Regions from separate parts of the Variovorax sp. SRS16 genome, predicted to be linked through region 2. Evidence: riboswitches for the same ligand, from Rfam matches in the RefSeq annotation. Region 2 holds a riboswitch; the other holds the start of a gene.

Region 1 (9,795 bases), 1.9 Mb from region 2:
GGTTGGCGCCGCCCGAGTCGACGAGGTAGATGCAGGGCAGGCGGTTCTGCTCGGCGATCTCCTGCGCGCGCAGGTGCTTCTTGACGGTCAGCGGGTAGTAGGTGCCGCCCTTCACGGTCGCGTCGTTGCACACGATCATGCAGTCGACGCCGCTGACGCGGCCGATGCCGGCGATCAGTCCCGCGCCGGGCGCCGCGCCGTGGTACATCGCATGCGCGGCGAGCGGCGCGATCTCGAGAAAGGGCGTTCCGGGATCGAGCAATTGCGCCACGCGGTCGCGCGGCAGCAGCTTGCCGCGCGCGGTGTGCTTGTTGCGCGCGGCCTCGCCGCCGCCGGCTTCGACCTTGGCGAACTGCGCATGCAGGTCATCGACCAGCGCGCGCATCGCCGTCGCGTTGGCCTGGAATTCGGCCGATCGGGCGTTGAGTTTGGTTTCGAGTTGGCTCATGCGGTCTTTTCGTCGTCGAGTCCGAGCTTGCTTTTCATCGCATCGCGGATCTTGAATTTCTGGATCTTGCCGGTCACGGTCATCGGGAACTCGGAGACGAATTCGATGTACTTCGGCACCTTGTAGTGCGCGATCTGGCCCTTGCAGAATTCGCGCACCTCGTCGGCGGTCGGTGCCTGCCCCGGCTTGGCGATGATCCACGCGCAAAGCTCCTCGCCGTAGCGCTTGTCGGGCAGGCCGACCACCTGCACGTCGCGCACCTTCGGATGGTGGTAGAGGAATTCCTCGATCTCGCGCGGATAGATGTTCTCGCCGCCGCGGATCACGAGGTCCTTGATGCGGCCGACGATGTTGACGTAGCCCTCGGCGTCCATGGTTGCGAGGTCGCCGGTGTGCATCCAGCCTTCGGCATCGATCGCCTCGCGCGTCTTCTCTTCGTCTTCCCAGTAGCCCAGCATCACCGAGTAGCCACGCGTGCAGAACTCGCCCGAAGCGCCGCGCGGCACGATGGCGCCGGTCTCGGGGTCGACGATCTTGATGTCGATGTGCGGCTGCACCGTGCCGACCGTGGAGACGCGCTTGTCGAGCGGCGTGTCGGTGCTGCTCTGGCAGCTCACGGGGCTGGTCTCGGTCATGCCGTAGGCGATGGTGATCTCGCTCAGGTGCATCTGCTCGACCACGCGCTTCATCACCTCGGTCGGGCACGGCGAGCCGGCCATGATGCCGGTGCGCAGCGTCGACAGATCGAACTCCTTGAAACGCGGCTGGTCGAGCTCGGCGATGAACATGGTCGGCACGCCGTGCAGGCCGGTGCATTTCTCGGCCTGTACCGTCTCCAGCACAGTGAGCGGATCGAAGCCGTCGTTCGGATAGACGATGGCAGAGCCATGCGTGAGGCAGGCCAGGTTGCCCAGCACCATGCCGAAGCAGTGGTACAGCGGCACCGGGATGCAGAGCCGATCGTCGGGCGTGAGCTTCATGCACTCGCCGATGAAGAAGCCGTTGTTGAGGATGTTGCGGTGCGTGAGCGTCGCGCCTTTGGGGAAGCCGGTGGTGCCGCTGGTGAACTGGATGTTGACGGCATCGGTGGCCTTGAGCGTCCTGCCGATCTGCGCGATGCGCGCATCGCCGGGGTCGCCGCTCGCAAGCAATGCGGAGAAGCGCTGCAGGCCCGCCTTGTCGGCCTCGCCCGGCTTGTCGATCCACACCGTGTGCTCGAGCGTCGGCAGCTTCGCCGGCCCGAGTTCGCGCAGCATGCCGAGGTAGTCGCTGGTCTTGAACTGCGCCATCGACACCAGCGCCCTGCAGCCGACCTTGTTGAGCGCGTACTCGACTTCGGAGGTGCGGTAGGCCGGGTTGATGTTGACCAGGATCAGTCCGACCTTCGCCGTCGCGATCTGCATCAGCACCCACGGCACGTTGTTGTGCGACCAGATGCCGATGCGGTCGCCGGGCACGAGGCCCAGGTTCAGCAAGGCGCTCGCGAGCCGCATCGATTCGGTCTGCAGTTCGCGGTACGTCAGGCGCTGGCCCTCGTGGCGGCTCACCAGCGCGTCGCGGTCCGGCTGCCCGGCCGTCATGTCGTCGAAAAAATCGCCGATCGTCTGTTCGATCAGCGGGACATCGGTGGCGCCTATGGCGATGCTGTCGAGGTGGTTCATCTTGTCTCCTTCAGTGGCATTCCTATCGTGCCAGCTTCAGCAGTCGGCGGTGGTCATGCCGTTTCAGCAAAGAGTTCACGGCCGATCAGCATGCGCCGGATCTCGCTGGTGCCGGCGCCGATCTCGTAGAGCTTGGCATCGCGCCACAGGCGCTCCACCGGAAAGTCCTTGGTGTATCCCACGCCGCCCAGCGCCTGGATCGCCTCGCCGGCCATCCAGGTGGCTTTCTCGGCCGAGTAGAGGATCGCGCCGGCCGCATCCTTGCGGAAGGTGCGTGCGTGGTCCTTGCGGTCGCAGGCCTTGCCGACGGCGTAGACATAGGCGCGCGTCGCCTGCCAGGTCGAATACATGTCGGCCAGCTTGCCCTGCATCAGCTGGAACTCGCCGATGCTCTGGCCGAATTGCTTGCGCTCGTGGACGAAAGGCAGCACGGCGTCCATGCACGCGGCCATGATGCCGAGCGGCCCGCCGGAAAGAACGGCGCGCTCGTAGTCGAGGCCGCTCATCAGCACCTTCGCGCCCATGCCCTCGCCGCCCAGCACGTTCTCTTCCGGCACTTCGCAGTTGTCGAAGAAGAGCGGGTAGGTGTTGGAGCCGCGCATGCCCAGCTTGTCGAGCTTGGTGCCGGCCGAGAAGCCCTTGAAGTTCTTCTCGACGATGAAGGCCGTCATGCCGCGCGCGCCCATCTCGGGCTCGGTCTTGGCGTAGATCACCAGCGTGTCGGCATCGCCGCCGTTGGTGATCCACATCTTGCCGCCGTTGAGCACATAGCGGTCGCCCTTCTTCTCGGCGCGCAGCTTCATGCTGACGACGTCGGAACCGGCATTGGGCTCGCTCATCGCCAGGGCGCCGACGTGCTCGCCGCTCACCAGCCTGGGCAGGTATTTCTTCTTCTGCGCCTCGCTGCCGTTGCGGTGGATCTGGTTGACGCACAGGTTGGAGTGCGCGCCGTACGACAAGCCGACCGAGGCCGAGGCGCGCGAGACTTCCTCCATCGCCACGATGTGCGCAAGGTAGCCGAGCTCGGTGCCGCCGAATTCTTCCTTCACCGTCATGCCGTGCAGGCCGAGTTCGCCAAGCTTCTTCCAGAGGTCGGGCGGAAACAGGTTGTCGCGGTCGATGTCGGGCGCGCGCGGCGCGATCTCGTTGGCGGCGAAGTCCTGGATCGCGTCGCGCAGCGAGTCGATGGTGTCGCCCAGGTCGAAATTCAGGCCGGGATCGTGCATGGGTTGTCTCCTGAGTGGCGGGCCGGTGTTGGCGCGAAAGCCGCAGCTTACGCCGTGTGCCGTTGCATTTGGCGCCACAATGGTTGCATATCGTGCCATCGACTCTGCCTTCCTCCATGCCCTCGTCGCTGCTGCGCCCGGCCGGCCGCGCAGCCACGCCGATGGCCTTCGTGCGAGCGATCGTGGAGGGCTACGAGCGCTACGGCCTCGATCCCACCGAGGCCCTGGCACGGGCACATATCGCGCCGCGCGATCTGGCCCGACCGCAGGCGCGCGTGACGGCGGCGCAGTTCGAGGCGCTGTCGGGCCACGCGATGCAGCAACTCGACGACGAGGCGCTCGGCTGGTTCTCGCGCCGCCTGCCCTGGGGCAGCTACGGCATGCTGTGCCGCGCCTCGCTGAGCTCGCCCGACCTGGGCGTCGCGATCAAGCGCTGGTGCCGGCATCTGCGGCTGCTCACGGACGACATCGTGCTCGACCTCAAGGTGGCGGGCGGCGTGGCGACGGTGTCGATCACCGAGCATCGCGCGCTCGGCGCGTTCCGCGAGTTCTGCTTGGTCTCCAATCTGCGCTTCCTGCACGGGTACGCGTGCTGGGTCATCGATTCGCGCGTCTCGCTGCGCGCCGCCGCCTTTCCCTTCGAGGCGCCGCCGCACCAGGACGCCTATCCGCTGATGTTCGGCGGCACGCTGCACTTCGGCGCCGCACGGGCGAGCTACAGCTTCGACGAGCGCTATCTCGCGTTGCCGCTGCAGCGCGACGAACGCGCGCTGCGCACGATGCTGCGGCGCGCGCTCCCGCTCACGGTGCTGCAGTACCGCCGCGACCGGCTGCTCGGCCAGCGCGTGCGCGAGTTGCTGCGCATGCGTGGCGGCGAGATGGCCAATGCGGCATCGCTGGCGGCGATGCTGAACCTGTCCAGCCGCACGCTGCACCGCCAATTGCTCGAGGAGGGCAGCTCGCTGCAGGCCCTGAAGGATGAGGTGCGCCACGAGCAGGCCGCGGAACAGCTGCGGCGCACCGATCGGCCGATCAAGCAGATCGCCCTGGCGGTCGGATTCCGCAACGAGAAGAGCTTTTCGCGCGCCTTTCGCGCCTGGGCCGGCATGACGCCCGGTGCGTTCCGGCGCGCGGATGGCATCACGTAAGAACTTCGACGTACAAACAGCCGCTGTACCTTTTTGACATGGCCACGATCGTCCGGAGGCTTTAAGCTCGCAGGCTGGGCCGTTCGTGAAAAAGTGTGAGCTAACGCCTTCGGCCTAAGCCTTCTGCGCGGATATTCACCCCGTTCCGGCCCTACGATCGACCCATGCAAGTTCCCGACACCGACACCTCCGAATACGCTGCGCTCATCGAGTTCGTCGCCACCTCCGGCCGCTCGCGCAGCCATCCGTCGGTGATCGAGAACGCCGGCGAGTTGATCGCCAACATGTGGTCGAGCCGGGCCAAGGCCATGACCCAATCGCTCGCCACCATGGCGAAGGCCGCCATGCACGGCAACGCCCGCTGAACGGACCCCGCCTCGGAACTCAGGCCGTCGCGGCAAAGCGCCACGCGGCCAGCAGCGCCGGCAGCTGCGCCATGTCACTGAACACCTGGGCCACGCCGACGCCGAGCAGCGCCTGCGGATCGCTGTGCCCGAGGTTGCCCGGGCTGTAACCGAACACCGTCGCGCCGGCGGCGATGCCCGCCACCGCACCCGTCACCGTGTCCTCGACGACCGCGCAGCGCGCCGGCGCGACGCCCAGCGCAGCCGCCGCGGCCAGGTACACGTCGGGGGCCGGCTTGGAGCGCGGCATCTCGTGGCCGCTGAAGATGCGGCCGGCGAAGCGGTCGAGGATGCCGATCTTGCCGAGCTGCAGCTCAACCTTGTGCCGGTCGGCGCCGGACGCGCAGGCGATGCGGCCGTCGAGCGCGCCGTGCAGCGCACGCACGGCCTCGGGCGCATGAGGAATCGCCACCAGGTCGCGCTCGAGCGCTTCATTGCGGCGGCCGCGGAACTCGCTCAGCCATTCGGGCGTCAGCGCGAAGCCGGTCTTGGCCTCGATCAGCGCGGCCTCGTCCTTCACGGCCTTGCCGGTGAAGACCCGCATGCACTCGTCGACGCTCAAGCGCCAGCCGAGTTCGCCGAGCATGTCGGCCAGCACACAGTTGGTGATCGGCTCGGAGTCGACCAGCACGCCGTCGCAGTCGAACAGCACGGCGTCGAAGGGGATGGGCATCATGCGCCGATGGTACCAACCCCTCCCCAGCCTTATTCGGTGCCGGACGCGATCGGGATGTAGATCTCGCCGCCGCGGGCCTTGAACTCGGCCGACTTGCCGGCCATGCCGAGCGCCAGCGCGTCGTCTTCGGCCAGGCCCTTCTGCGCAGCGAAGTCACGCACCTCCTGCGTGATCTTCATCGAGCAGAACTTGGGACCGCACATCGAGCAGAAATGCGCCACCTTGCTGCTGTCCTTGGGCAGCGTCTCGTCGTGGAATTCGCGCGCGGTGTCGGGGTCGAGCCCGAGGTTGAACTGGTCCTGCCAGCGGAAGTCGAAGCGCGCCTGCGACAGCGCATCGTCGCGCGCACGCGCACCCGGATGGCCCTTGGCCACGTCGGCCGCATGCGCGGCGATCTTGTACGCGATGATGCCCTGCTTGACGTCGTCGCGGTCCGGCAGGCCCAGGTGTTCCTTGGGCGTGACGTAGCACAGCATCGCGGTGCCGGCCCAACCGATCATCGCGGCGCCGATGGCACTGGCGATGTGGTCGTAGCCGGGCGCGATGTCGATGGTCAGCGGGCCGAGCGTGTAGAACGGCGCCTCGTGGCAGGTCTTGAGCTGCTCGTCCATGTTGGCCTGGATCAGGTGCATGGGCACGTGGCCCGGGCCTTCGATCATGGTCTGCACGTCGTGCTTCCAGGCCAGCTGCGTGAGCTCGCCCAGCGTGTGCAGCTCGGCGAACTGGGCCTCGTCATTGGCGTCCGATGCGCAGCCGGGGCGCAGGCCGTCGCCGAGCGAGAAGCTCACGTCGTAGGCCTTCATGATGTCGCAGATGTCCTCGAAGTGCGTGTAGAGGAAGCTTTCCTTGTGATGCGTGATGCACCACTTGGCCATGATCGAGCCGCCGCGCGAGACGATGCCGGTGCGACGGCCTGCCGTCAGGTGGATGAAGGGCAGGCGCAGGCCGGCGTGGATGGTGAAGTAGTCGACGCCCTGCTCGGCCTGCTCGATCAGTGTGTCGCGGTAGATCTCCCAGGTGAGGTCCTCGGCCACGCCGCCGACCTTCTCGAGCGCCTGGTAGATCGGCACGGTGCCGATCGGCACCGGGCTGTTGCGCACGATCCAGTCGCGCGTCGTGTGGATGTTGCGGCCGGTGGAGAGGTCCATCACATTGTCGGCGCCCCAGCGGATCGCCCACACGAGTTTCTCCACCTCTTCCTCGATGCTGGAGGTGACGGCCGAGTTGCCGATGTTGGCGTTGATCTTGACCTTGAAGTTGCGCCCGATCGCCATCGGCTCGACCTCGGGGTGGTTGATGTTGGCCGGGATGATCGCGCGCCCGCGAGCCACCTCGTCGCGCACGAATTCGGGCGTGATGATCTTCGGGATACTGGCGCCCATCGGGTTGCCGGCAAGGCGCTTCTCGCGCGCGGCATCGGCCATGTACGCAGCCATCCATTCGCGCCGGCCGTTCTCGCGCAGCGCGACGTATTCCATCTCGGGGGTCACGATGCCGCGGCGCGCGTAGTGCATCTGGGTGACGTTGGCGCCGGACTTGGCGCGGCGCGGCGTGCGCTGCAGCGCGGCGGCGCCGGCACGCAGCTCGGCGATGCGCTGGGCGTCGCGGTCGGCATGGGTGGCGCCGTCGTCGAGCGCGAGGTGCAGGCGCCCTTCGTAACTTTCCGTGTCGTTGCGTTCGGCGATCCACGCATCGCGCACGCCGGCCAGGCCGCGGCGCACGTCGATCTCGGCAGCGGGATCGGTGTATGGGCCCGAGGTGTCGTAGAGCGAGACGCGCTCGCCGTTGGTGAGCAGCACCTCGCGCACCGGCACGCGCAGGTCGGGCCGGCTGCCCTCGATGAGGGCCTTGGTCGAGGCGGGAAAGGGTTCGCGCGTGAGCGTGAGAAGGGAAGCGAACTTGTCGATGGCGTTCATGCGGGGCACTCCGGGTTGATGGACAACGGGGTGCTCCGCGATCGCTCCGGGGCGGCACAGGGTCTTCGAGGACGGGGGCCGTGGAGTCGCAGCTCTTCTTACGCTGGTATGAACCAGATCAAGTTCGCGGGTTCGGCCATTTGGCCATCTCAGTACGCAACTGCGTGCACCCCGGAGCGGGGTCGATTCTAGGCCTCGCGCGCCGTAGCGATCAAGCGGAATGTGCCGCGATGGCCGGCATGGCGCCCATCGACCCTTCTTCAGACTCGCTGGCCGCGACCATCGCCGTCCAGGCGTCGAGCCCGCCGGCGAGCACGCGCACGCGCGGCAGGCCCGCGGCCATCAGCACGCGCGCTGCGACGACCGCCGATGCGTCTTCGGGACAGTCGCAGAACACGACCAGTTCGCGGCCGTCCGAGAACGCGCCGAGGCGCTTCGGCAACTCGTTGAGGTCGATCGCCAGCGCGCCCGGGATCTCGCGCGGGTCGAGCGCGCGCGCCTGCGGCGCACGGACGTCGATCACCGTCGGACCGGCGCCGGCAGCGAGCGCCTCGCGCAACGCCAGCACGCCGATGTGCACGATGTCGTCGGCCCGCAGCGCCAGCCGCCGCACGCGCCAGCGCCACGCGACGAAGACCAGCAGCGCCAGACCGCAGGCGATCGAGGCCGCGATGCCGATCTCGGACAGCACCGCCAGGATGTCCTGGATGGCGGCGTGGAAGATCCGACCGATGACGAGAAAACCCAGCGCCCAGATCAGCGCGGCCACCGTCTCGTAGGACAGGAAGCGCGTGTTCGACATGCCCAGCGCGCCGGCCATCGGCGGCGCGATCACCGAGACGCCCGGCACGAACTTGGCGGCGATCAGCGACCATCCGCCCCAGCGGCCGAGGATCGATTCACTGCGCTTGACGCAGGTGTCGGCCGACAGCGAGATGCGGCACAGCAGCCGCATCACGCGGTAGCCCCAGCGCCGCCCGGCGAGGAACCACACGCCATCACCGAGGATGTTGCCGATCACCGCGGCCCCCGTGACCGCGGCGAAGGACACCTGTCCGCCCACCGACAAGCCGCCCGCCACGATCAGGAAGGGCACCGCCGGCACCGGCGCGCCCAGCCGCGTCGCCAGCGTGGCGGCGAACACCACGAGCGCACCCTGGTTGGCGAGGAGCGAGATGAAGTCGTTCATGGTCGATGCGCTCTATTCCCCTTGCAGGGGGTGCTCGGCCGGCGGCATCGCCGCGTTGTGGGCCGGCGCCGGGCTGTGCAGGTCGATGTCGGAATAGTAGGCCACGCCATGGCCGTGCGTATTGTCCGCGTCGGCCGAGACGGCCACCGCGACCACGTCGGGCAGCGTACCGCCGGCCTCGTCGCCGAAGGCACGCCGGTAGTCGGCCAGCAGATGGCGGCTTTCGCCCACCCAGGCGCCCGGCGTCGGCGCGGCGCCGGATTCCAACACGATCATGCGCATGCGCTTGGTGAAGGCGTTCGCGAGTTCCGTGCCCTTGGGCTCCTTGTTGTCCCATACGTAGCACAGGGCCTCGCTGGGAACGTCCTCGCCGGTCGCGCGGCGCGCCAATGCGAGGCTGGTGCGCTCGCCCAGCGAGAGCTTGGAGGTCGGCAGGTCGAAGAAGACGCAGAGCTTGGCCGCGCCGTCATCGCCGGCGCGCGTGCGCAGGTCGGCGCCGGCCACGAACTCGTCCACTCGCCAGCGCCAGGCCAGCGTGGTGCTGGCATCGAGCGGTGTTTGCGTGGCATGCACCAGGTTGCCGTAGGACTGGTCGGCATCGACCTTGAGCACCCGCCGCCCGTCCTGCTGCACGACTTCGAAGTGCGTGGGCGTCTTGTTCGGCAGGCCGCTGAAGTGCCACGGCTCGGGCGGCTGTGCGCCCTGGCTGGTCGAGAAGCGCGCCAGCGGCACGCTGTCGTCCGCGCGCGCGGCCGGCGCGGCAGCCCACAGGGCCAGCGCCAGCAGCGGCAGGGCCAGCGCATTCCACGACGGATGAGAGACGGGTTGCATCATCACCCCCGAAGTGTGGGCGCAATTCGACGCGAGATAAATACGCCAAAAGGAATCGCTCTGTGTCACCCAAAGAGACAATCGACGGCAGGCTGCTATCGAAGTCGTAGCACGCAACGAAGGCCCGGGCCATTCTCTCGCCGCTTTTGGCGGCCGGCGGCCTTCAGCGCAGATCGCCGTCGACGTAATACCAGCGGTCGAGCGTGCCGTCGTTCTCGCGCACGAAACGGCTGCGCTCGTGCAGCCGGCTCGCGACACCGGCGCTGCTGCGCTGGCGCGCCACGAACTCGACCTCG
Region 2 (9,795 bases):
CAGGCGCGCGGCGTCGATGCCGCCGATGCCCACTTGCGGATAGCCGCGCAGCAGCCGTGCATAGGCCGCGAGCCGCGCCACGCCCTGCGGCGCGGTCGCCATCTGCTTGAGCGTGGTCGGATAGACCGCACCCATCGCGATGTAGCTCGGGCCGACCGCATCGGCGCGCACCATCTCCGCATAGCCGTGCGTGCTGAGCCCCAGGCGCAGGCCCGAGGCACGAAGCGCTTGCAAATCGCCGGGCGCCAGCGCGTCGAGATCTTCCTGCCCGAGGTGCAGGCCGTAGGCGCCGGCCTCGATGGCGGCGCGCCAGTGGTCGTTGATGAAGAGCAGCGCGTCGGTGCCGCGCACGGCGTCGACGGCGGCACGCACCTCGCGCGACACGGCTTGCGCATCGCTCGACTTGAATCGCAATTGCACGGTGGGCACGCCGGCGCGTGCCATGCGGCCGACCCATGCCGCATCGGGCAGCACGGCATAGAGGCCGAGCCTTGGCGGGCAGGGCGGGAAGGCATCGTCGCGCGACGCGGGCGGGAAGGCGCGCAGGCCGAAGTCGACCGGTGATTCGGGCCATGCGCGGGCGTCGAAGTGGCCGGTGCGCTGCGTCTGTGCATGCCAGGCTTGCGCGAGGCACTCGGCATCGACTTCGATGAAGCCGAGCCGTGCGCAGCCTTGCTTCGCGCCGCGATAGACAGCATCGTCCGATGAGAACACGGGCGCGGCGGATGCGGGCGCGGTCTCGCCGAAGCGCGATGCGTGCGCGGCCACGATGGCCTGCGCGAGAACTTGAGGGTCGTTGGTCATGTTCGTGGCTCGTGGCTCATTGCGATGCGGCGTGATGCCAGAACGGCGTGCCCAGCACCGGTGTGCTCGGCTGCGCCGACTCCTGTGCGGCCATGGCGCCCGCGCGGTGCGCATCGCGGCCGGCCTGCACCGCATCGGCGAAGGCGCCCGCCATCGCGACGGGATCTTGCGCCAGCGCGACCGCGCTGTTGAGCAGCACACCGTCATAGCCCCACTCCATCACCTGGCACGCATGCGAGGGCAGGCCGAGGCCGGCATCGACCAGCAGCGGCACATCGAGCCGTTCGCGCAGCACCTGCAAGGCATAGGGATTGACCGGACCGCGGCCGGTGCCGATCGGCGCGGCCCAGGGCATCACGGCCTGGCAGCCGACATCGACCAGCCGCTGGCACAGCACGAGATCCTCGGTGCAATAGGGCAGCACCTGGAAGCCGTCGCGGATCAGCTGCGAGGCCGCATCGACCAGGTTCAGCGTGTCGGGCTGCAGCGTGTAGTCGTCGCCGATCAGTTCGAGCTTGATCCATGGCGTGTCGAACAGCTCGCGCGCCATCTGCGCGGTGGCGATCACTTCCTGCACGCTGTGGCAGCCGGCGGTATTGGGCAGCACCGGCACGTCGAGCCGGCGCAGCAGATCCCAGAAGCCGTTGTCGCCGCCGGCCGCGCCGGGCGTGGCCATCTGCCGGCGCAAGGACGCGGTCAGCATCGCGGGCTTCGCGCGGCGCACCGCGGCTTCGAGCACGTCGGGCGAGGGATAGCGCGCGGTGCCGAGCAGCAGGCGGCTCTGGAAGCTGTGGCCGTAGAGGACCAGCGGGTCGTTGGCGGTGGTGTGGGTGGAGGTCATGGCGCTTCCTCTCTCAGCCGCCCGTGACGGGGCGGATCACTTCGATGCGGTCATCGGGTTGCAGGGCATGCGCTGCGTAGTTCGAGCGCGGCACGAACTGGCGATTCACCGCGGCCGCGAAGGGCGGCTTGGCCTCGATGAGGGCCAGCGCGTCGGCCAGCATCGCGCCGGGCGGCAGCGTGTGGGGCGTGTCGTTGATCAGGACGTTCATGGTGAAGCGGTCGCGAGTTCGGAGGGCAGATCGAAATTGCTCGCCAGCTGCGAATGGCCGGTGGCCAGCAGCTCCATCGCGACATCGAGCATCGCCGGCGCGATCATGAAGCCGTGCCGGTACAGGCCGTTGATCTGCAGCACGCCGGGGCGCGGCTGGCGGAAGGCCGGCAGGTTGTCAGGCAGCGTGGGCCGGCATTGGGTCGCGATCTCGAGAATGCGCGCCTCGGCGAAGCCGCTGTGCACCGCATAGGCCGCGCTCAGCAGCTCGAGCGTCGAGCGCACGCTGGCCGGCGACATGTCCTCCGACTCGATCTCGGTGGCGCCGATCACGAACACCTTGTCGGGTTTGGGCGCGATGTAGAGCGGATAGCGCGGATGCACGAGGCGCGTCGGCCGAACGAGGCCGACCTCGGGTGCGTGCACGCGGATGACCTCGCCGCGCACGCCGCGCACCGCGCTCCATTGCGGGCGCGCGCCGAGGCCGCGGCAGTCGATCACGCGCTCGGGCTGGCCCGCGGCACCGGGTTCGAAGTCGGCGATGGCGCGTGGTGAGTGCCAATACAGGCGCACCCGCGGCGAGGCCTGCAGCGTTGCGAGCAGGGCGGCGAGCAGGCCGCGGTTGTCGAGCTGGCCTTCGTCCGGCAGCAGCAGCCCTTGCGCGAAGCGCCGGCCGATCGACGGCTCCAGCGCGGCGATGCCGGCCGCGTCGAGCGTCTGCATGGCGGGCAGCTCGGGCACGATCTCGGTCGTGTGCGCGAGCAAGCGCGCGAGGCGCGCGGCCTCGGCGGCGTCCTGCCGATGCCACAGCACCAGCGTGCCTTCGCGCTGGAAGAACACCGGCGCGGCCAAGGGTGCGAGCAGCGCCGGCCAGCGTTGCAGTGCGTGGTGTCCCATGCGCACGACCGAGGGCGGCGCGATGGCGGATTCGGCCAGCGGCGCCAGCATCGCGGCGGCCACGCGCGCGGCCGCCCCCTCGGCATCGGGACCACCGGCCTCGAACAGATCGATCTTGCAACCGGCCTGTGCGAGCGTGACCGCGAGCAGCCGGCCCATCAGGCCCGCGCCGAGGATCGCGGCCGAGTCGAAGGGGAAGGTGGGCGTGGCCCCGGGGTGTACGCTATCCATATGACTTCTGCATTTTCACGCTACGCCCGCGTGCTCTCGATCGCCGGCTCCGACAGCGGCGGCGGCGCCGGCATCCAGGCCGACCTGAAGACCTTCGCGGCGCTCGGCTGCTACGGCATGACGGCGATCACCGCGCTCACCGCACAGAACACGCTCGGCGTGACGGGCATTCACGGCGTGCCGCCGGCTTTTCTCAAGGCGCAGATCCAGGCGGTGGTCGAGGACATCGGCGTCGATGCCGTCAAGCTCGGCATGCTGCACGCGCCCGAGATCGTCGAGGTGGTGGCCTGGGCCATCGACCACTACCAGCTGCCCAACGTCGTGCTCGACCCGGTGATGGTCGCCACCAGCGGCGACCGGCTGATCGCCGCCGAGACGGTGCAGGTGCTGGTGCGCGAGCTGTTCCCGCGGGCGGCGGTCGTCACGCCCAACCTGGACGAGGCGGCGCTGCTGATCGGTCATGGCATCGACGGCGTCGATGCGCTCGACGATGCGGCCAGCGAATTGCTGGCACTCGGCGCGCACGCGGTGCTGCTCAAGGGTGGCCATCTGCCGGGCAACGACGTGGTCGATCTGCTGGCGCAGGCCGATGGCGAGCGCTTCCGCTTCGCGTCCGAACGCATCGTGAGCCGCAATCTGCATGGCACCGGATGCACGCTGTCCTCGGCCATCGCGGCGCACCTGGCGCTCGGCCATGCCTTGCCCGAGGCGGTCGAACGCGCGCGAGGCTACGTGGTCGCGGCCATGGCGGCCGGCGCGGACGTGAAGACCGGTGCCGGCCACGGCCCGCTCAACCACGGCTTTGCGCCAGTGCCGACGGTCCGCCTGCCGGCGTCGGGCGCGTGATCCACGCCAGCACGAAGGTGATCGCGAGCGTCGGCAGCGCCGAGCCCCACTGAGGCGCCCACGCCGCCGAGGCGTGGTACACCGCGATGCCGACGATCCAGATCGCGGCGGCCGTGACATCGACACGCCGCGTACCCGTCGACACGACGGCGCTGCCCATGCCGAGCCGTCCGAGGATCACGCCATAGAGCGGCACGAACACCGAGCTCAGCAGCAGCAGGAAGGGTTCGAGCGAATGCATCGGCAGCACCAGCGCGAAGGCGATGCAGGCCACCGCCAGCACCAGTCCCCAGCGCCGCACACTCCAGCGCGGCTGCAGGCTGTGCGCCGACACCGAGCCCGAATAGACATCGCCATAGGCGTTGTCGAGTTCGTCGACCAGGATCAGGCCCAGCGCCATCAGGCCGCCCTGCGCCAGCAGCAGCGCGGCCACGAGATCGGTGCCGGGCTCGGCCACGCTGACCACCATCACGCCGAGCGCATAACACCAGATATTGGCCACCACGTAACCGACCCAGGTGCCGCCGAACGCGCCGCCGAGCCCGCCCGTGCCGCGCTGGCCGTGCCGCGCATAGTCGGCCACCAGCGGCAGCCAGGACGCCGGCATCGCGATCACCAGGTCGAGCGCGCTGAACATGCCCATGCTGCCGTCGCCGGGCCGCGACCAGAACGCATCGAGGCCCTTGGCATGCAGCCGGACCGCGAACTGCCAGCTCAGCCACAGCAGCGACAGCACCACCAGCGGCAGGCCGAAGCGGCTCACGAAACGGCGCACCAGCTTCACCATCGAGCCGGCCAGGAGCGCCAGCAGCACCGCACCCCACAGCAGCGTGGTGAGCAGCGTCCCGAGCGTGCCGCCGAGCGACAGCCAGCCGAAGGCCTGCTTGCCGATGGCTTGCGTGCCCTCACGCATGATCACGATCTCGAAGGTGGTCCAGCCGATCAGCTGCACGATGTTCAGCACCACCGGCAGGCGCGCGAAGGCGCTGCCGTAGGTCGCATGCATCAGGCCGGCGCTCGCGAGGCCGCTCTCGCAGCCGATGCGCGCCGTCCAGGCCAGAAGGCCCGCACCGATGCACGAGCCCAGCACGATCGCGAGCATCGCATCGCGCGTGCCGACCGCCGGCACCAGGTAGGCGCCGATCTGCATCACGAGCAGGCCGACGCCGAGGCTGAACCACAGCGCCATGTGGTCGTGCCAGCGGAAGACGCGGCTCGTTTCGCCGAGCGGCGTCAGCGCTTCGTTCGCGCCGGCGGGTGTCGGGTCGGGTGTGTGTGCCATCCGTTTGCTCCATTGCAAAGAGTTGGCAGGTGGGCGAGGCCATGGCGGTGGGACTGCCACGCGAGACAACGTGACAGCCGCCGGGCCGGCTTCCCTGCGCGAGGATTACCTCAGTCAGGTTCAAAGGGACTCTCTCAGCCGGCCCGCGTTTCGATGCGCGCGCCGGCACCCCTAGCGTTGCTTCGACGGGCGAAGCAGGATAGATTGTAGAACGATGCGCCGACCCGGCTTCAGCGAGGGCTCGTCGATGACCCTGTCTGCAGGTCGTCCCGCGCGACGATCGGCACGCCGAAGCGTCGGGCCAGCCGCCCGAGCGCCCAGATCGCTGCCGTCATCACGCCGGCCAGCGCCAGCCCGGCGATGATGTCGAGCGGGAAATGCACGCCCACGTAGATGCGGGCCCAGCCCGTGAGCACGGCGATCGCCGTGATCGCCAGGCCGAGGTCGCGCAGGGCCGGCCGCATCAGGAAGGCCAGCGCGACGGTGAACATCACGCACGCATGCGCGCTCGGCAGCGAGCCGCGTGCGCCGTGCGCGATGTACCTGGGACTCAGGCCGAGGACGAAGGGGCGCGGCATGTCGATCGCATCGGCCAGCGCGTGGGCCAGCATCGCGGCCAAGACGGCAGCCACCAGGATCGCCATCACGTAGGCGCGCTGCGTCGGGCGGCGCCAGGCGGCCCATCCCATGAGGGCAACGCAGAGCCATGCAGCATGGCGGGCCACCGCCGACGCGAACCACAGCGCCCACGGGTCGGGCGCATGGCCGGCGCCGATCCATTCGAAGAGCGCGAGGTTCAGCGGCTCCACAAGGCCCCGCGGAAAGACGGAAACGGGGCGTTGCGACGACGGCTGGACATCGGCCGATCATAAGGAACGCCGCATGTCGGCAACATGAATGCGGGGTTCACCGCGCGTTCAGGTGCGTGCGCGCCTTGCCGCGCGTCGGGCGCAGTCGCCTAGTGACTCACGCCGAGCAGCGTGTGCAGCCGTGTGCTGGTGGTGGTGTATTGCAGCGGCACGGAACGGCCGGGGAACACGATCTCGGTGGCGCCCCAGGCCGCCAGCGTGGCCTCGTGGAAGCCGCAGACGATGAGCTTCTTCTTGCCCGGGTAGGTGTTGATGTCGCCGACCGCGAAGACGCCGCGCTCGCGCGTCTGGAACTGCTGCGTGTCCACCGGCACCTGCTTGCGTTCGAGTTCGAGGCCCCAGTTCGCGATCGGGCCGAGGCGCGGCGAGATGCCGAGGCAGCCGATCAGCGCATCGAGCGCCAGCGTCACGGTCTGCGCGTCGGGCGTCGTGACCTGCAGCGCACCGCCGTCGAAGGCCGAAGGCTGGCCGACCACGAGCCGGATCGCGCCGGCCGCGATGCGCGCGCGCAGCGCCGCCACGGTCGCCTCGTCGGCCTGGAAGGCATCGCGCCGATGCAGCAGCGTGACCTCTGCAGCGAGGCCCGCGAGCGCCAGTGCGGTGTCGAGCGCCACGTCGTCGCCGCCCTGGACCACCACCGCCTGTCCCGCGAAGCGATCGAGCGCCTCGGGATGGTAGAAAAGCCGCGAGCCCTCGAAGCGCTCGATGCCTTCGAGGGCGATGCGCTTGGGCACGAAGGCGCCGACGCCGGCGGCGATGAAGACGGTCCTGGCGAGGAAGGTGCTGCCCGCCGAAGTGCTCAGCAGCAGGCGCTCGTCACCCTGGCGCTCGAGCGTCGCGACCTGTTCGCCGAAATGGAAGCCGGGCTTGAAGGGCGCGATCTGCTGCAGCAGCGATTCCGCGAGGCCGCGGCCCGTGGTGACGGGCGTGCCGGGGATGTCGTAGATCGGCTTGTCGCCATAGAGCTCGACGCACTGGCCGCCCGCGCGGGGCAGCGCATCGACGATGTGGCAGGCGATTTCGAGCAGGCCGAGCTGGAAGGCCTGGAACAGGCCGACCGGACCGGCGCCGATGATGAGCGCGTCGGTCTCGATCGGCGCGGAGGCGGGCTTCAGCGCACCAACTCCCCGATCTTGTCGGTCTTGTCTTTCCACTCGTCGGCGTCGGGCAGCGCGGGCTTGCGCTTGGTGATGCTCTTCCAGCCGTCGGCCAGCGCGAGCTCGGCGTTGATCTTGATGAAGGCCATCTGGTTGGCCGGCAGGTCTTCCTCGGCGTAGATCGCGTTGACGGGGCACTCGGGGATGCAGACCGCGCAATCGATGCATTCGTCGGGATCGATCACCAGCATGTTCGGCCCCTCGCGGAAGCAATCCACGGGGCACACGTCGACGCAGTCGGTGTATTTGCAGCGGATGCAGGATTCGGAGACGACGTGGGTCATGGTCTTGGCAAGCGAGAGAGAAGAGGCGGGAAGCCCGCGATTTTAGGCGTTTGCGGCGGCGGGCCTTACCAGCACCGCCGCCGAGGTCTTGTGCGACGCGGTGTCGACCAGCACCAGCGAACCGAGCGCGCGCGATTGGGTGAAGGGCAGCACCGCGAGCGGCTGCTGCAGCGACAGCACGACATCGCCGATCGCATTGGCTTCGAGCTGGGTCGCCGCTTCGGATTCGAGCGTCGTGATGTTCACGCGATCGACGATGCGCGCCACCTTGGCCTTGACCCAGCGGTGGCCCTGCAGCGCCCAGTAGACGCGGCCTGCGGTCAGCGGCTCGTCGTCCAGCCAGGCGATGGTGGCGGTGATCTCGCGCGTCGCCTCGAACGCATCGGGCGCCAGCAGCCAGTCGCCGCGCGACACGTCGACCTCGCGATCGAGCACGATGCCGGCGCTGTGGCCCGCATGCACGGTCTTCGGCTTGCGCGTGTGGCTCAGCACCTGCGCGACGGTCGCGGTCTGCCGGCTCGGCAGCACGGTGATGCGCTGGCCCGGCTCGACATGGCCGCTGGCCACGCGGCCCCAGAACACGCGCCGGCCTTGCGAGGTGTCAGCCGACGACGAGAACTTCTCGACCCATTGCACCGGGAAGGCGAAAGGCACCGCTTCGTCCTGCGCGGTGACGGGCAGCTGCTCGAGCAGTTCGAGCAGGCTCGGCCCTTCGTAGCCGCACCAGTCCGCATGGCGCGTGGCCACGTTCCAGCCCTTGAGCGCGGAGATCGGCACCGTGGCGGCGACCTGCACGCCCGCGGCATCGGCAAAGGCGGCCAGCGCGGCACCGATGCGTTCGAACGCGAGTTCGGCATTGTCGATCGCGTCGAGCTTGTTGACCGCGAAGACGATCGACTGCACGCGCAGCAGATGGCACAGCAGCGTGTGGCGGCGCGTCTGCGGCAGCAACTCGCGCTTCACCACCTCGCCGTCCTCGACCTCCGCGGCCCAGGCCAGCTTGGTCGCGTCGACCAGCACCACGGCGGCATCGGCACTCGACGCGGCCGTGACCATGTTGCGCGTGTACTGCTCATGGCCCGGTGCATCGCCGATCACGAACTTGCGCTTTGCGGTCGAGAAATACCGGTACGCCACGTCGATCGTGATGCCTTGTTCGCGCTCCGCCGACAACCCGTCCGTCAGCAGCGCCAGATCCGTCTCGCCGCTGCGCTGCACACCGGCCAGCTGGTCCTGCAGAACGGCCTTGCTATCGACGAGGAGCCGCCCGATCAACGTGCTCTTGCCATCGTCCACGCTGCCGCAGGTGATGAAGCGCAGCGCCGCCCCCGTGTCGGCCGGGACCTGAATGGGCGTGTGGGTCGGAGAAGTAGTCAAGTTCATATCCACTCTGCGCAATGCTGCGCTCTTCAGTTCGTGAAACACCGCGGAACCGGCTCCGCCGGGCCGCTGGTGTTGCCCCCGGTAGGGGGTGGGCGGCCACACGAAGTGGGCAAGCCTGGGGGCGAGCTAGAAGTACCCGTCTTTCTTGCGCTTTTCCATGGAGGCGTCCGACGTCTTGTCATCCATGCGCGTCGCGCCGCGCTCGCTCACGTCGGCCGCCAGCGTTTCGATCACCACCTCGGCCGCATCGGACGCCAGGCTCTCAACGGGGCAGGTGCAAGTAATGTCGCCCACGGTGCGAAAGCGCACGTCGCGCAGTTCGACCTTCTCGCCGTCGCGCGGCGGCGTGAGCTCGGTGACCGGCACCAGGAGCCCGCGGCGCTCGACCACCTGGCGCTGATGGGTGTAGTAGATCGAGGGCAGCGCGATATGTTCGCGCTCGATGTACTGCCACACATCCAGCTCGGTCCAGTTCGAGATCGGGAACACGCGGAAATGCTCACCCGGCGCCAGGCGCGTGTTGAACAGTGTCCACAGTTCGGGGCGCTGATCCTTGGGCTGCCATTGGCCAAAACTGTCGCGGTGCGAAAAGATGCGCTCCTTGGCGCGTGCCTTCTCTTCATCGCGGCGCGCGCCGCCGATCAGCGCATCGAAATGAAATTCCTCGATGGCTTCGAGCAGCGTGACCGACTGGTGCACGTTGCGCGATTCGCCCGGATGCGCGAGCCGCACGGTGCCGCGCCGCATCGAGTCCTCCACGCTGCGAACGATCAGCTTCGCATCCAGCTCCACCGCGCGCGCATCGCGAAAGGCCGTCACTTCGGGGAAGTTGTGGCCGGTGTCGATCATCAGCAGCGGGTACGGAATGCGGCCGGTGCCGAAGGCCTTCTCGGCGCACTTGAGCAGCACCAGCGAATCCTTGCCGCCCGAGAAGAGCAGGGTCGGCCGCTCGAACGACGCCGCGACTTCGCGCAGGATGAAGATCGTCTCT

What was found. Region 2 has a riboswitch for thiamine pyrophosphate ahead of E5P2_RS14220 (purine-cytosine permease family protein). Riboswitches for the same ligand answer to the same signal wherever they lie in the genome.
Region 1: another riboswitch for thiamine pyrophosphate. It lies ahead of thiC (phosphomethylpyrimidine synthase ThiC); the one in region 2 lies ahead of E5P2_RS14220 (purine-cytosine permease family protein).

Annotation. Positions count from the first base shown of each region.
Region 1 covers NZ_LR594666.1:4,793,649-4,803,443, forward strand. Annotated here, with positions in the region: gene E5P2_RS23180 (carboxyl transferase domain-containing protein) at 1-448, opposite strand, end outside; gene E5P2_RS23185 (AMP-binding protein) at 445-2,109, opposite strand; gene E5P2_RS23190 (isovaleryl-CoA dehydrogenase) at 2,163-3,335, opposite strand; gene E5P2_RS23195 (AraC family transcriptional regulator) at 3,452-4,483, shown strand; gene E5P2_RS23200 (hypothetical protein) at 4,648-4,848, shown strand; gene E5P2_RS23205 (HAD family hydrolase) at 4,868-5,563, opposite strand; gene thiC (phosphomethylpyrimidine synthase ThiC) at 5,593-7,479, opposite strand; TPP riboswitch at 7,558-7,663, opposite strand; gene E5P2_RS23215 (VTT domain-containing protein) at 7,691-8,668, opposite strand; gene E5P2_RS23220 (DUF3047 domain-containing protein) at 8,681-9,499, opposite strand; gene E5P2_RS23225 (YchJ family protein) at 9,663-9,795, opposite strand, start outside.
Region 2 covers NZ_LR594666.1:2,927,786-2,937,580, reverse strand. Annotated here, with positions in the region: gene E5P2_RS14245 (thiamine phosphate synthase) at 1-804, opposite strand, end outside; gene E5P2_RS14240 (thiazole synthase) at 821-1,645, opposite strand; gene thiS (sulfur carrier protein ThiS) at 1,659-1,856, opposite strand; gene E5P2_RS14230 (FAD-dependent oxidoreductase) at 1,853-2,983, opposite strand; gene thiD (bifunctional hydroxymethylpyrimidine kinase/phosphomethylpyrimidine kinase) at 2,984-3,829, shown strand; gene E5P2_RS14220 (purine-cytosine permease family protein) at 3,774-5,111, opposite strand; TPP riboswitch at 5,186-5,294, opposite strand; gene E5P2_RS14215 (phosphatase PAP2 family protein) at 5,342-5,920, opposite strand; gene E5P2_RS14210 (NAD(P)/FAD-dependent oxidoreductase) at 6,070-7,134, opposite strand; gene fdxA (ferredoxin FdxA) at 7,092-7,421, opposite strand; gene E5P2_RS14200 (sulfate adenylyltransferase subunit 1) at 7,464-8,804, opposite strand; gene cysD (sulfate adenylyltransferase subunit CysD) at 8,931-9,795, opposite strand, start outside.